Regions from separate parts of the Youngimonas ophiurae (nom. illeg.) genome, predicted to be linked through region 2. Evidence: riboswitches for the same ligand, from Rfam matches in the RefSeq annotation. Region 2 holds a riboswitch; the other holds the start of a gene.

What was found. A riboswitch is a leader RNA that binds a small molecule or an ion and turns the genes downstream of it on or off. The one in region 2 is predicted to bind thiamine pyrophosphate.
Region 1: it holds a riboswitch for thiamine pyrophosphate, as region 2 does, so the genes downstream of both, thiB (thiamine ABC transporter substrate binding subunit) here and thiD (bifunctional hydroxymethylpyrimidine kinase/phosphomethylpyrimidine kinase) in region 2, are expected to answer to the same signal.

The regions. Positions count from the first base shown of each region.
Region 1 is NZ_JBNAGJ010000004.1:59,690-66,926, forward strand. Features, by position in the region: gene aroC (chorismate synthase) at 1-936, opposite strand, end outside; TPP riboswitch at 1,026-1,136, shown strand; gene thiB (thiamine ABC transporter substrate binding subunit) at 1,171-2,148, shown strand; gene ACP15O_RS10180 (thiamine/thiamine pyrophosphate ABC transporter permease ThiP) at 2,124-3,677, shown strand; gene thiQ (thiamine ABC transporter ATP-binding protein) at 3,664-4,356, shown strand; gene ACP15O_RS10190 (Trm112 family protein) at 4,353-4,535, opposite strand; gene ACP15O_RS10195 (LON peptidase substrate-binding domain-containing protein) at 4,532-5,164, opposite strand; gene ACP15O_RS10200 (tetratricopeptide repeat protein) at 5,193-6,119, opposite strand; gene ACP15O_RS10205 (leucine-rich repeat domain-containing protein) at 6,185-7,237, opposite strand, start outside.
Region 2 is NZ_JBNAGJ010000001.1:350,497-357,733, reverse strand. Features, by position in the region: gene ACP15O_RS01895 (hypothetical protein) at 1-122, shown strand, start outside; gene ACP15O_RS01890 (TFIIB-type zinc finger domain-containing protein) at 115-1,209, shown strand; gene ACP15O_RS01885 (nitroreductase family protein) at 1,231-1,905, shown strand; gene dtd (D-aminoacyl-tRNA deacylase) at 1,945-2,391, shown strand; gene ACP15O_RS01875 (GFA family protein) at 2,729-3,094, opposite strand; gene ACP15O_RS01870 (rhomboid family intramembrane serine protease) at 3,091-3,840, opposite strand; gene ACP15O_RS01865 (tetratricopeptide repeat protein) at 3,921-4,493, shown strand; TPP riboswitch at 4,557-4,656, shown strand; gene thiD (bifunctional hydroxymethylpyrimidine kinase/phosphomethylpyrimidine kinase) at 4,716-5,513, shown strand; gene ACP15O_RS01855 (FAD-dependent oxidoreductase) at 5,510-6,490, shown strand; gene thiS (sulfur carrier protein ThiS) at 6,474-6,671, shown strand; gene ACP15O_RS01845 (thiazole synthase) at 6,673-7,237, shown strand, end outside.

The DNA of each region.
Region 1 (7,237 bases), on a different contig from region 2:
GGTCTGGCGGGTTTTCAGGATTGAGGAAGTCGGTTTCACCGCGAAGCGTACGACCAGATCCTGCCCGGTGGAAATGCCGCCCAGAATGCCGCCCGCGTGGTTTGACGAATAGACAGGCTGGCCGTCATTGCCCATGAAAATCTCATCGGCGTTTTCCTCGCCGGTCAGGCAGGCGGCGTTCATGCCTTCGCCGATTTCCACGCCCTTGACTGCGTTGATGGACATCATCGCGGCGGCCAGATCGGTGTCGATTTTGCCATAGACGGGGGCCCCCAGGCCGGCGGGGACGCCCTTGGCGACGATTTCCACCACGGCCCCGACAGAATTGCCCGATTTGCGCAGCGCGTCCATGTAATCGGCCCAGTCGGCTGCGGCGGTGGCATCGGGACACCAGAACGGGTTCTGGTCGATCTGATCCCAATCGAAGCGGGAACGGTCAATTTTATGCGGGCCGATCTGGGTCATGTAGCCGGTGATTTCCACACCCGGCACCAGGGTCTTGATTGCCTCGCGGGCGACGCCACCGGCGGCCACGCGCGCCGCGGTTTCACGGGCCGAGGACCGACCCCCGCCGCGATAATCGCGGATGCCGTATTTCTGCCAATAGGTGATGTCGGCATGGCCGGGGCGGAACTTTTCCGCGATGTCGCCGTAATCCTTGGATCGCTGATCGGTGTTTTCGATCATCAGCTGGATCGGAGTGCCGGTGGTCTGGCCTTCGAACATGCCGGACAGGATTTTCACCTGATCGGGCTCGCGTCGTTGGGTGGTGTATTTACTGGTGCCCGGTTTGCGCAGATCCAGCCAGTGTTGCAGCATGTCAGCCGTCAGCGCCACCCCCGGAGGACACCCGTCCACAGTGGCCCCCAGGGCCGGCCCGTGGCTTTCGCCCCAGGTGGTGACGCGGAAAAGATGACCGAAAGAATTCATGCTCATGGGGCGCTCCTTTGGGGGTGGAATACCGGGGCCGGGCGCGCAGAACAAGCGGTTTTGCCTTGAAGGCAAGGGGGCAAGGCGCTAGCTGTGACATCACCTCGGGGTGCCCGGCGCAAGCAACGGTGGGCTGAGATGCGTGATGCGAACCCGTTGAACCTGACCCGGTTAAGACCGGCGGAGGGAAGGTTTGGATCATTTCCCGACTGCTCCGCCCGTCGCAATGAGGAGGATACGATGAAGTATCTTGCGCTTGCCTCGGGATTGTTTGCCGCCACCGCTGCTGTGGCCGAAACACCCGTTCTGACGATTTATACCTATGACAGCTTTGTGTCGGACTGGGGCCCCGGCCCGGCCGTGGAAAAGGCGTTCGAGTCCGAATGCGGCTGCGATCTGCAATTCGTGGGCGCGGGCGATGGCGCGGCGCTGCTGGGACGGCTGAAACTGGAAGGCGCGCGGACAAAGGCCGACATCGTGCTGGGGCTGGATACCTCGCTGACGGCGGATGCGGCGGCGACGGGGCTGTTTGCCGCACATGGCGTCAGCGTGGACTATGATCTGCCCATCACCTGGGAGGACGCGCATTTCGTGCCCTACGATTGGGGTTATTTCGCTTTCGTCAAGAACGCGGATCAGGACGGGCCCGCGAATTTTCTGGCCTTGGCTGACAGCGATCTGAAGATTGTCATTCAGGATCCGCGCAGCTCGACCCCCGGTCTGGGCCTGCTGATGTGGGTAAAAACCGCCTATGGCGACGAGGCCCCCGCGATCTGGGAAGGCCTGTCGGACAATATCGTCACCGTCACCAAGGGCTGGTCCGAGGCCTATGGCCTGTTTCTGGAAGGCGAGGCCGATATGGTCCTGTCCTACACCACCTCGCCGGCCTATCACCTGATCGCCGAAGAGGATGGCTCGAAGGCTGCGGCCCGCTTTGACGAGGGGCACTACATGCAGATCGAGGTGGCCGCGAAACTGGCTGCCTCGGATCAGCAAGAGCTGGCGGATCAGTTCCTGGCCTTCATGGTTTCGGACGCTTTCCAATCTATCATTCCGACGACGAACTGGATGTACCCGGCGGTGACGCCCGCAGCGGGCCTGCCCAAGGGATTCGAGACCCTGATCCAGCCGGAAAAGGCCCTGATCGTTCCGGCGGATATGGCCGATACCGTGCGCGATCAGGCGCTTGAGGAATGGCTGCGCGCCCTGTCGAAATAAGCCGGGTTCTGCCCGGAGTGTTGGCCGCGATTTCTGTCGCGGCCTTCGTGCTGTGCGCAGTCGGAGCGGTGCTGTGGTTCGCAGGGGGCGGTGGAATGCCCGGCCCTGGCGATTGGGCCGCGCTGCGGTTCACCGTGATGCAGGCGGCTTTGTCCGCGTTGTGCAGCGTCGGGCTGGCCATTCCGGTGGCGCGCGCTCTGGCGCGGCGGGCATTTCCGGGGCGCTCTGTGTTGATAACGCTGCTGGGGGCGCCGTTCATTCTGCCGGTGATTGTGGCCGTTCTGGGGCTGCTGGCGGTGTTCGGCCGCAATGGAGTGCTGTCCAATCTGCTTGGGGTGGTGGGGCTGCCGCCGCTGTCCATCTATGGGCTGCATGGGGTGTTGCTGGCCCATGTCTTTTTCAACCTGCCTTTGGCGACGCGTCTGATCCTGCAAGGCTGGCAGGACATCCCGGCCGAGCGTTTCCGCCTGGCGGCGACCCTGGGCATGGGGCCGGGGCAGGTGCTGCGCTTTCTGGAATGGCCGATGTTGCGCCGGGTTCTGCCCAGTGCCCTGCTGACGGTTTTCGGCCTGTGTCTTAGCAGTTTTGCCGTGGTGCTGATGCTGGGCGGAGGCCCCAAAGCCACCACGCTGGAGCTGGCGATCTATCAGGCCTTTCGTTTTGATTTCGACCTGGGCCGGGCCGCGACGCTGGCCGCTATTCAGGCGGCTTTGGTGGGCTCGGTCGTGTGGGTCGGCCTGCGCATCAGCCGGCACGAGGCGGATACTGTCGGGCTGGATCGGGTCATCGGGCTAAGCTCTGGCGATGGGGTGTGGCTGCGGGTGCAGGATGGGCTGGTGTTGCTGCTGGCCTCGGGGTTTTTGCTGGTGCCGTTGGGGGTGATCGTGGTGAAGGGCGTGCCCGGACTGGCGGTCATGCCGGTTTCGGTCTGGGGGGCATTGGGCAATTCGCTGATGGTCACGGTGGCCTCGACCAGTCTGGGTGTGGGGCTGGCGCTGACCATCGCAACGGCGGCGGTGCGGGTTGGCTGGGCGGATGTGCTGGGAATGATGGGCTTTGCGGCATCGCCTTTGGTTCTGGGCACCGGGCTGTTTTTGATCATCACCCCGTGGGCCAGCCCCTCGGCGCTGGCTTTTGTGGTGACGGCACTGGTGAATGCGGTGATGGTGCTGCCTTTTGCGCTGCGCGTCCTGAGCCCGGCCTTGCAGAGCATCGAGCACGATTTCGGCAATCTGGCTGACAGTCTGGATATGCGTGGCTGGGCGCGGTTCCGGTTTCTGATCCTGCCGCGCGTGCGCCGGTCCATCGGGTTTGCGGCGGGGCTGGCGGCGGCGATGTCGATGGGGGATCTGGGGGTGATTGCCCTGTTTGCGGATCCGACGCAGGCGACTTTGCCCTTGCAGATGTACCGGCTGATGGGCGCCTATCAGATGGAGGCAGCGGCTGGCGCGGCGCTTTTGTTGCTGGCGGCCAGCCTGTCGCTGTTCTGGATCATGGATCAGGGAGGACGCGGAAATGCTGAAGCTTGAAGGGATCGTCGTTGAGCATGACGGGTTCCAGCTGTGGGCAGACATGGAGGTGCCCGACGGGGCCCGCGTGGCTGTGATCGGGCCGTCAGGCGCTGGGAAATCCACGCTGCTGAACGTGATCGCCGGGTTTCAGGCGGCCTCTGCGGGGCGTATTTTTCTGGCTGGGCAGGAGGTGACGAAAGTGCCTCCGGGGCGGCGGCCTCTGTCGGTGTTGTTTCAGGATAACAACCTGTTCCCGCATCTGACGGCGGCGCAGAATGTGGGGCTGGGGCTGCGGCCTGACCTGCGCCTGACCGCGGCGCAGAAGACGCAAGTGCATCAGGCGCTGCAGCGCGTTGGCCTGCAAGGGCTTGAGGCGCGCAAACCGGCGCAATTGTCCGGAGGACAGCAAAGCCGCGTCGCGTTGGCGCGGGTGCTGGTGCAGGATCGGCCTCTGGTGCTGCTGGACGAGCCGTTTTCCGCCCTGGGCCCCGCGATGAAGGCCGAAATGCTGGATCTGCTACAACAGCTTTTGGGGGAAACCGGCGCGACTTTGTTGTTGGTGACCCATGACCCCGAGGATGCCAAGCGTATCGCGCCTCAGACAATTCTGGTGGCCGATGGTGCGGCGCAGGGGCCGCTGGACACACAGCAGACCTTTGCTGATCCACCAAAAGCGCTGCGGGATTACCTGGGTTAGTCCAACGTCCGGGCTTCATCCACCAGCATCACCGGGATGCCATTGCGGATGGGAAAGGCCAGTTTGGCGGATTTGCTGATCAGTTCCTGGGCGTCGGCGTCATAGTCCAGCGGGCCCTGTGTCAGCGGGCAGATCAGCGCCTCAAGCATACGGCGGTCAAAGGCAGGTGTGTCGGTCATTGTATCGGTTCCTCGGCGTCGCCGCCGCGTAGCGCATATTCGATCAGGGTGACAAGCGTTTCGCGGCGGGTGCACAGGCAGGGGGCCTCAAGCAGGGCCTGTTTGTCCTCGGGATCCAGATCCAGCAGCATAGACAAAGAGTTGATCAGGAATTCGTCATCCGCGCCTTCCAGCGTTTCCCAATCGGTTTCCAGCCCGCGCTGGGTGAAATAGTTGCACAAGGCATTCAGGAACTCGGGCCGGTCAAAGCGTTCGTCCTGTTCCTCGGGGCCCAGATCGCGGCTGAACCCCTGCCAGGATACCTGACACCGGCGATAGGGGGTGAATCCCTCGATCTCGTTCAGAATCCGGAACCGGGAAATGCCGCTGAGCGTGATCATATAGCGCCCATCCTCGGTTTCGGAAAACTGCGAGACCCGCCCCGCGCAGCCGATCTGGTGCAGCCGCTCTTTGGCGCCGCAGGGCTGAACCATCCCGATCAGCCGCCCCGGCGTTTTCAGCGCGTCATCCAGCATTGCCAGATAGCGGGGCTCGAAGATATGCAGCGGCAGGCGCGCGCGGGGCAGCAGCAGCGCCCCGGTCAACGGAAAGACCGGCAGGATATCAGGAAGGTCGAATTTCAGTGCCATGGTGCACGAAGGTAGCCCGCAAAGGCCATCAGGCAAATATCATCGAGCTAAGTTTGCGACGGCCGTTCAAAACAATGGGGTCATTGGGTTTCAATGCCTCGAAAATCGTGAACAGCTGGGCCTTGGCGGCACCGTCATTCCACTCGCGATCCCGGCGGAACAGTTCCAGCAGCTGGTCCACGGCGTCCTCGATCTGGCCGTTCGCGTGCAGCGCCTGCGCCAGATCAAGCCGCGCCTGATGGTTGGCCGGGTCCGCCTCTAGCGCGGTGCGCAGCTCATCCAGAGGGCCGGAGTTGGCGGCCTGACGGGCCAGTTCCAGTTGCGCGCGGGCGGCCTCGATCGGGGCTGAGGCGGCCAGGGTGGCGGGCACGCCGTTCAGGGCAACCTCGGCCTGGTCCAGTTCGCCCGCAGCCAGATGGCACCGGATCAGCCCGGCAAAGGCTTCGGCGTTTTCGGCGTCTTCTTGCAGAACGGCCGCGAAAACCTGAGCGGCATCGTCCAGCGCGCCCTCGGTCAGCATTTCCTCGGCTGCGGCCAGCGCATCGTCCAGCCCACCGCTGGCATCGCCGCCGGCCGCTTCGATTGCGCGTTTGATGAAAGCGTCAATCTCGGATGTGGGAACGGCGCCCTGGAACATATCGGTGGGCCGGCCTTTGACAAAGGCAACGACGGTGGGAATGGATTGCAGCGGCAGCCCCTGTTGGGCCAGAGCCTGCGCCAGCCGCTGGTTCTGATCCACGTCGATCTTGGCCATTTTCACAGCGCCCTTGGCGCGGGTCACCGCGTCCTCCAGCATCGGGCCCAGCGTTTTGCACGGCCCGCACCAGGTGGCCCAGAAATCCACGATCACCGGCACCTCATTCGAGGCCTCGACAACATCGACCATGAAGTTCTCTTCGGTGACGTCCTTGATCAGATCGCCCGCAGGGGCAGCGTTTTGTCCAAGTTCCAGCATGTCAGATCGTCCTTACGGATTGCGTTGCGTCATATATGAGGCCTGCACGGGCCGGGAACAACCCGTCAATCTTTGTCTTTGCTGATATGCAGGCGAACAGTTTGTGCCCCAAAAGTCAGGCCTGCCAATCCCGTAGTGGCAACGATGTTCAGACCTGGGATCAATGACAACAGGCCGCCAACGGCCGAGATCAGTCCGATCTTGTAGAGGCCCCCATAGGTGCCGTGGTCGTGGTCCAGATATTTGATGCACCTGTCAGTCAGTTTCGCCAGTTGAAGGAGCCTGTCTTTCAGCCCCTTGGCCTCGGCCTCAGTCAGGGGGCGGTTGTGATTTTCTGGCAGTTCATCCTGCAAGGCGATCAACTCGGCCTCCATCACGTTCAGAAAGCTGGCCTTGGCATCGTATTCGGCCTTGGCGTCTTCGCCATTGGGGATGGGGATCAGCTTGTGTACCGCCTGTTCTTGCTGAACCAGCACCATGAGATGTTCGAGGCGGGACGAGAATTCCGGGCGATCGTCTTGGAACTGCGCGCGGAGTTGCGCGGCAGAGATGGCGTTCGCTGCTGAGGTAACCGATTGGCCAGTTGATGACGGAGATTTGGTGTTCTTGGGCGGCTTCCAGTTTTCCAGGTAGTCAAACAGGGTCTGGGCGCGTTCTTCTGGGTCTCTGATCTTTGCAATCCGTGCGATTTCTGGGTCTTGGCGCGCTGCTCGACAGCCTCGAAATCGCAAGCCCTCCTCTCCTGGAGCAGCGGCGAGTAGTGAGAGATGGCGAAGTGGACGCAGGTTTTCCACATCAGTGGCCTCAATACTCAGGTTTCTTATACGTTTCAGTCTCTTGAGGGGTGAAATGTCAGCTACTTTCGTATCGAAAAGCTGAAGTCGCCACAAAGATGTAAGATCGGACAGCGGTGACAAATCGCTAACAGGTTCATAGAATAGCTCTAATACGTTTAGATTTTTAAGAGCTTCCAATGCGGAAAGGTTCGACACTCGCGTAGCGCCGAGTTTTAGATGATGCAGCGAAGTCAGTTTCGCCAAAGGTGAAATATCTTCTAATGATTTGAGGCAGTAAAGTGACAGATTTGTCAGATTTTTCAGCCCGGTCAGCGGAGTAAG
Region 2 (7,237 bases):
TGACGCGACCCGATGGCAGCACACGCTTGTTTTGCCATGTGATCCGCTTTACCCGTTCCGAAAATGGTGAAATCGCGCAAATGGTTAGTTTCGAACATGCCCACGGACGGAAAAATGGCTGAGCCTCAGGAACACCGCTTTCCCTGCGATCAATGCGGCGCGGACATGCGGTTTGACCCGGACGCCGGCCAGCTGATGTGCGATCATTGCGGCCATGTTCAGGAGGTCTCCGAGGCCAGCCCCTGGGGCGGCGGCGCCATCCGCGAGCTGGATTTCCAACAGGCCCTGAACAACCTGCTGCCCGCCCAGGAAATCGAGGAAACCCGCGTCACCAAATGCCCCAATTGCGGCGCGCAGGTCGAATTTTCGCAGGTCGATCACGCGCTGGAATGCCCGTTTTGCGCCACGCCCGTCGTCACGGATACCGGCACGCACCGCCATATCAAACCGCGCGGCGTGCTGCCCTTTGCACTGACCGAACAGCAGGCCCGCACGGCGATGACAGGCTGGCTGGGCCGTCTGTGGTTTGCGCCCAATGGATTGCAGGAATACGCACGCAAAGGCCGCCGGATGGAGGGCATCTATGTCCCCTACTGGACCTTCGACGCCGATACAAAATCCAAATATCGCGGCGAGCGTGGCACGGTTTACCACGAAACCCGCACGGTCACCCGCAATGGCAAACGCACACAGCAGCGCGTCACCAAAGTCCGCTGGAGCCCCAAATCCGGCCGGGTTGCGCGGTTCTTCGATGATGTGCTGGTGCTGGCCTCGCGCAGCCTGCCCAAACGCTTCACCGATGCGCTGGAACCCTGGGATCTGTCCGGCCTGGCCCCCTATCAGCCCGAGTTTCTGGCCGGCTTCCGCGCCGAGGGCTATGCGGTGGAACTGGACGAGGGCTATGATCAGGCCCGCGCCAAAATGAACCGCGTGATCGCGCGCGACGTGCGCTTTGACATCGGCGGAGACCGGCAGCGCATCCACGATATTCAGACACAGATCAGCGATGTCACCTTTAAACATGTGCTGCTGCCGGTCTGGCTGGCGGCCTATAAATATCGCGGGAAAACCTATCGTTTCGTGGTGAACGGCCAGACGGGCCGGGTGCAGGGCGAACGGCCCTGGTCGGCCTGGAAAATCGCTATTGCGGTGGTTCTGGGCCTGATCGTCGCGGGGACAGCAGGGTATTTCATCGCACAAAATCAATAACATGTCCTGGGGGAGGGGCACATGACCGACGATTTTCAAACCTTTGACCGCGTGATGCGCGCGCGTCATTCGTGCCGCGGCTTTCGCCCCGACCCGGTTCCATCCACGACCATCCAGCAGATCGTGCAAACCGCCCAACGCGTGCCCACCTGGTGCAACGCGCAGCCCTGGCAGATCATTGTCACCAGCGGCGCTCAGACCGATGCCTTCCGAAACGCGATGACACAGGCGGCTGAGACTCAGACCGCCCAGCCCGATCTGGACTGGCCGCAGCAATACACCGGCGTGTACCAAGAGCGGCGCCGGACCTGCGGATTGCAGCTTTATCAGGCCGTGGGGGTGACGCGCGGGGATCGGGTGGGCTCGGCCCGGCAAATGAGCGAAAACTACCGCCTGTTCGGCGCGCCGCATGTGGCCATCATCACCTCGGACTCCGATCTGGGCCCTTATGGCGTAATGGATTGCGGCGGGTTTGTCGCGGCCTTTGCGGCAGCCGCGCAGGCGGCGGGCGTGGCCAGCATCGCCCAGGCGGCCATCGCCGCTTTTGCCCCCACCGTGCGGGCGCATTTCGATATTCCGCAGACGCGCCTGATCCTCTGCGCGATCTCATTCGGATACGAAGATCCCGCCCATCCCGCCAACCAGTTTCGCACCGAGCGCGCCCCCCTGTCTCAGGTTCTGGATCTGCGCGAGTAACATCGGCATCCCCCGCAAACTTCAGCCCACGGAGCCCCCATGCGCGCCCTTTTACAACGTGTCACCCAAGCCTCGGTTTCGGTCGAGGGAACGACAGTCGGCCAATGCGGTGCCGGGCTGCTGATCCTGGTCTGCGCCATGCAGGGCGATACCGAATCCCAGGCCGATCATCTGGCCTCCAAAATCGCCAAGCTGCGGGTTTTCAAGGACGAAAACGGCAAAATGAACCGCTCGGTTCGCGATATTGAGGGCAGCGCGCTGGTGGTCAGCCAGTTCACGCTGGCCGCCGATACCTCACGCGGGAACCGGCCCGGATTTTCCGCCGCCGCGCCGCCCGATCAGGGCAAGGCGCTGTATGATTATTTCGCCGCGCAACTGGCCGCGCAGGGCGTGCCCGTTCAGACAGGGGTGTTCGGCGCGGACATGTCTGTGGCGCTGGTCAATGACGGGCCGGTGACCATCTGGATGGACAGCGCGCCAGAGTAGACCCCGCAAATCTGCATCGGAAAATTCAGAAAAATCCAGGCAGGGCGCTAAGTTAGGGACTGCACGCCCTGCCTGTGAAAAACCGGGCGCAGGGCCGCGCGTTCCGTTCGAAGATCCCTCTTATCCGGCAATCGGAACGCCCCCTCCTGCGTTCGTCGGCCTGGCTCTCCCTCTCTTCGTGGGAACGGGCCCCTGCGTCTGACCCCTCCGTCAAACGCCCGCCCGGCTATGATCGTCAAACGATCATAGCACCCCGAGTCGATCAAGCCCCATCAGGCGAAATCGTCAGACCAAACGGAAAAGTGACGTAACGACACTTGGGGTGCGGCACGGCAGGTCAGGTGCGATCCTTCGGATGATTCACCCCGTCCGCCCAGGGAATCTCGCCCAGATCGCGCGGGTTCACCCCTTCGATCGCGGCGGCATTCACCCCGTATTCATTCGGGTTCGAGCGCCGCTGATGATGCGTGTAAATCCCGCAGACCGAGCAAAAATAGTGTTTCGCCGTCCTGGTGCCCCATTGATACAGGGTCAGCTTATCCGCGCCGCGTATGATCTCGATCCCGTCCAGGGGTGCGGACACGGCAATCGCTCCGCGCCGGCGACAGAAGGAACAATCGCAGCGCCGCGCGGTGTTGAAACCGTCGCTTAGCTGCACGGACAATTCGACAGCGCCACAATGGCAGGTCAGTTTATGGGTCATTTACGGCGCCTTTTCACAGTCGGGATTGAGGAACGGGACAAAGGATAGCTGCTCTCGGGATTGGGGGGCTGGCCATGGGTGCGTTCCCAAAACCCCACACCGCCCTGACGCATCCAATAGGGCAAAGCCAGCACGAATCCGGCCAGAAACCCACCCGCATGAGCCCAATAGGCCACGCCTCCGCCGCTGGCATCCACGGTACTGCCCGAAAACAGTTGCAGCACGAACCACACCCCCAGCATCGCCCAGGCCGGCACCGGAAAGATGCGGAAAAACACAAAGAAAATGAACAAGATGTCGATCCGCGCCTTAGGAAACAGCAACAGATAGCCCCCCATCACCCCGGCAATCGCCCCCGAGGCCCCCACCGTCGGGATCACCGAGCCCGGATCGGCCGCCACATGCGCAAAGGCCGCCGCCAACCCCGAGGCCAGATAGAACAGCAAGAACCCGACATGGCCAAAGGCGTCCTCCATATTGTCGCCAAAGATCCATAAAAACAGCATGTTACCGGCCAGATGCATCCAGCCTCCGTGCATGAACATGGTGGTGAACAGGGTCTCATACCCCGCCCCCTGAGCGACACGGGCGGGGATCAGGCTCCAGTCAAAAAAGAACGCGTTCAGCGCACGCGGATCATCGAACAGCTCCACGTAGCTTAGAAACACCGCCACATTCACCGCAATCAGCGCATAGGTGACAAAGGGCGTGCGGTCGGACGGGTTGTGATCTCGGATCGGAAACATGGGCGCACGATCCGGCCTTTTGCCGGTAAGGTCAAGTAACCGTGACTTGACCCGCCCGCGCGATGCGTCACCATTGGGCCATGCTGAAACCTTGGATCATAGCGCTGACACTGGCCGGATCACAGGCGGTATCGCAGGGTGAATTGCAGGATGAATTTCAGGCCGCAACCTGCCCTGCGCCGCCCGATCACTCCGCCGCGCTGAATCGCCTGCTGGATCGGGTCCAGGCGGCCGGATCAGAATCCCAGGCCCGGCAGATTTCGGATCAGATGTGGGCGCTGTGGGCCAGCGCCCCCGATGAGATCGCCCAAGAGATCCTGAACGCCGGCATGGCCAAACGCGCAAGCTATGACCTGCTGGGCGCCCGGCAGGCGTTCGACCGGCTGATCGCCTACTGCCCCGACTATGCCGAGGGCTATAACCAGCGCGCCTTTGTCAATTTCATCCGCCAGGATTACAGCGCCTCTCTGACCGATCTGGAGCGCACTCTGGCCCTCTCGCCCCGGCACCTGGGCGCGATGACGGGCAAGGCTTTGGCGTTGATGGGGCTGGGCCGCATGGACGAGGGCCAGCAGGTGCTGCGCGCCGCGCTGGCACTGAACCCCTGGCTGCCCGAACGCCACCTGCTGACCCCCCGCGGCGAAGAGCTCTGAGCCCCGAAAATCCGGCCATCTGAAATTTTCCGGTGACGCGCGCGCCGTCATGCTGTATGCCCATCGCATCTGTTGGGGTGCCCCGAGGGGCTGAGATGCAATCCGCAAACCCATTGAACCTGAACCGGTTAGGACCGGCGGAGGGAACAGACTTTGGGATTTTGCACGCCCAAAGACCCGTTTCTTTCTCTCGATCCGTCCATTGATCAAAGGAAGAAACCCTTGGCCTCTATCGCATTGACCATCGCCGGATCTGACAGCGGAGGCGGCGCCGGTATTCAGGCGGATCTGAAGACTTTCTCGGCACTGGGGGTTTATGGCGCCAGCGTGATCACCGCCGTCACCGCGCAGAACACCCAGGACGTGACCGCCGTGCATCCGATCCCTCTGGATGTGGTGCGCGCGCAGATCGCGGCAGTGCTGGAGGATCTGGACGTGGCCGCGATCAAGATCGGCATGTTGGGATCGCCCCAGCTGGTGACATGCGTGGCCCAGGCCCTGGCCGATTTCGACGGCCCCATCGTGCTGGACCCGGTGATGGTGGCCAAATCCGGCGCGGTGCTGCTGCCCCCCGAGGCAATCGCCCCCCTGCGCACAGAGCTGCTGCCGCGCGCCACCGTCCTGACCCCGAATATCCCCGAGGCCGCCCTGCTGCTGGACCAGCCCGAAACCCTGACCGCCGAGGCGCTCAGGCAGCAGGGGCAAAACCTGCTGGCGCTGGGGCCCCAGGCGGTGCTGATGAAGGGCGGGCATGGGCTGGGCAATATCTGCACCGACTGGCTGATCAATGAACGCGGCGCGCTGGGGCTGGAATCTGACCGTATCCATACGCGCAACACCCATGGGACCGGCTGCACCCTGTCCTCGGGTATCGCGGCGGGGCTGGCGCGCGGGCAATCTGTGGAAACCGCCGTGCGCGCCGCGCATGGCTGGCTGCATCGGGCCATTCTGCGCGCCGATGACCTGAGCATCGGCCACGGGCACGGCCCGGTTCACCACTTTCACGAGGTCTGGACATGAGCCCCGATTTCACCGTTCTGGGCAGCGGCGTTGTGGGCCTGTGCGTCGCCTCGGAACTGTCCCGGCGCGGCCAGTCCGTCACCGTCTGCGACCCCGCGCTTGGCCCCGGTCCGCAGGGCTGTTCGTGGTGGGCCGGCGGGATGCTGGCCCCCGATTGCGAGGGCGAAAGCGCCGAGCCCCCCGTCATCCGCCATGGCCGCAAAGCCGCCGACTGGTGGCGCGCGCGCGGCGCCGAGGTCACGCAAATGGGCTCGGTCGTGGTGGCGCTTAGCCGCGATCACGCCGAGCTGACCCGCTTTGCCCAGCGCACCGAAAACCACCGCGCCCTGACAGCGGACGCGCTAACCGATCTAGAACCGCACCTGTCCGGCAGGTTCCCCCACGCGCTGCATATGACATTGGAATCACACATTAATCCACGCCAAACCCTGTCCGGTCTGCGCGATGCTCTGCAAGCAGAGGACGTGCATTTCACCGCCGACACCACCCGTCAGGGGCAGGTCATCGACTGCCGCGGGCTGGCCGCCAAAGACAGCCTGCCCGACCTGCGCGGCGTCAAGGGCGAGATGGTGATCCTGCATACGCCCGACATCGTGCTCGCCCGTCCGGTGCGGCTGCTGCACCCGCGCTATCCGCTGTATATCGTGCCGCGTGGCGACGGGGTGTTCATGCTGGGCGCCACCCAGATCGAGCGCGAGGACGGCGCGCGCGCCTCGGTCCGGTCGGTGCTGGAACTGCTCAGCGCCGCCTATGCGCTGAACCCCGCCTTCGCCGAGGCCGAAATTCTGGAAATCGGCACCGGCGCGCGCCCGGCCTTTGCCGACAACATGCCCCGCATCAGGCACCTGCCGGACGCGCTGCATGTGAACGGGCTGTTCCGCCACGGATACCTGCTGGCCCCCGCGCTGGCGCAGATGGTGGGCGCCCTGCTGCTGGACGGAACAACACCGGAGGATTGGTATGAAGATCATCGTTAACGGGCAAGACACCGATACGGACGCAACCACGCTGGAGCAGTTGCTGGATCAGCAGGGCCACAGCGGCGCCAAGCTGGCCACCGCCGTGAATGAGGTCTTCGTGCCTGCCACGCTGCGCCCGTCTCATACGCTGAAACCGGGGGATCGGGTGGAAATCCTGGCCCCCATGCAAGGAGGCTGACATGCCCACGTTCTATGACACTCGGATCGAGTCCGCGATGATGCTGGGCACCGCGCAATACCCCTCGCCCGCCATTCTGGCGCAGGCCTTTCAACGCTCGGGCGCGGGCATTGCCACCGTGTCCATCCGGCGCGAGGGCGGCGCGGAAAAGGCCGGGCAGGCCTTCTGGCAATTGATTCAGGATCTGGGCGTGGCCGTCCTGCCCAACACCGCCGGCTGCCACTCTGTCCGCGAGGCCGTGACCACCGCCCACATGGCCCGCGAGCTGTTCGACACGCCCTGGATCAAGCTTGAGGTCATCGGCAATGCGGACACACTGCAGCCGGACCCATTCGGCCTGATCGAGGCTGCACGCATCCTGTCCGAAGACGGGTTTCAGGTGTTCCCCTATTGCACCGAGGATCTGGTCCTGTGTGACCGTCTGCTGGACGCGGGCTGCAAGGTTCTGATGCCCTGGGGCGCGCCGATTGGCACCGGGCTGGGGCTGAATAACCTCTACGGTCTGCGCAGCCTGCGCGCGCATTTCCCAGACGTGCCGCTGGTGGTGGATGCGGGGCTGGGCCTGC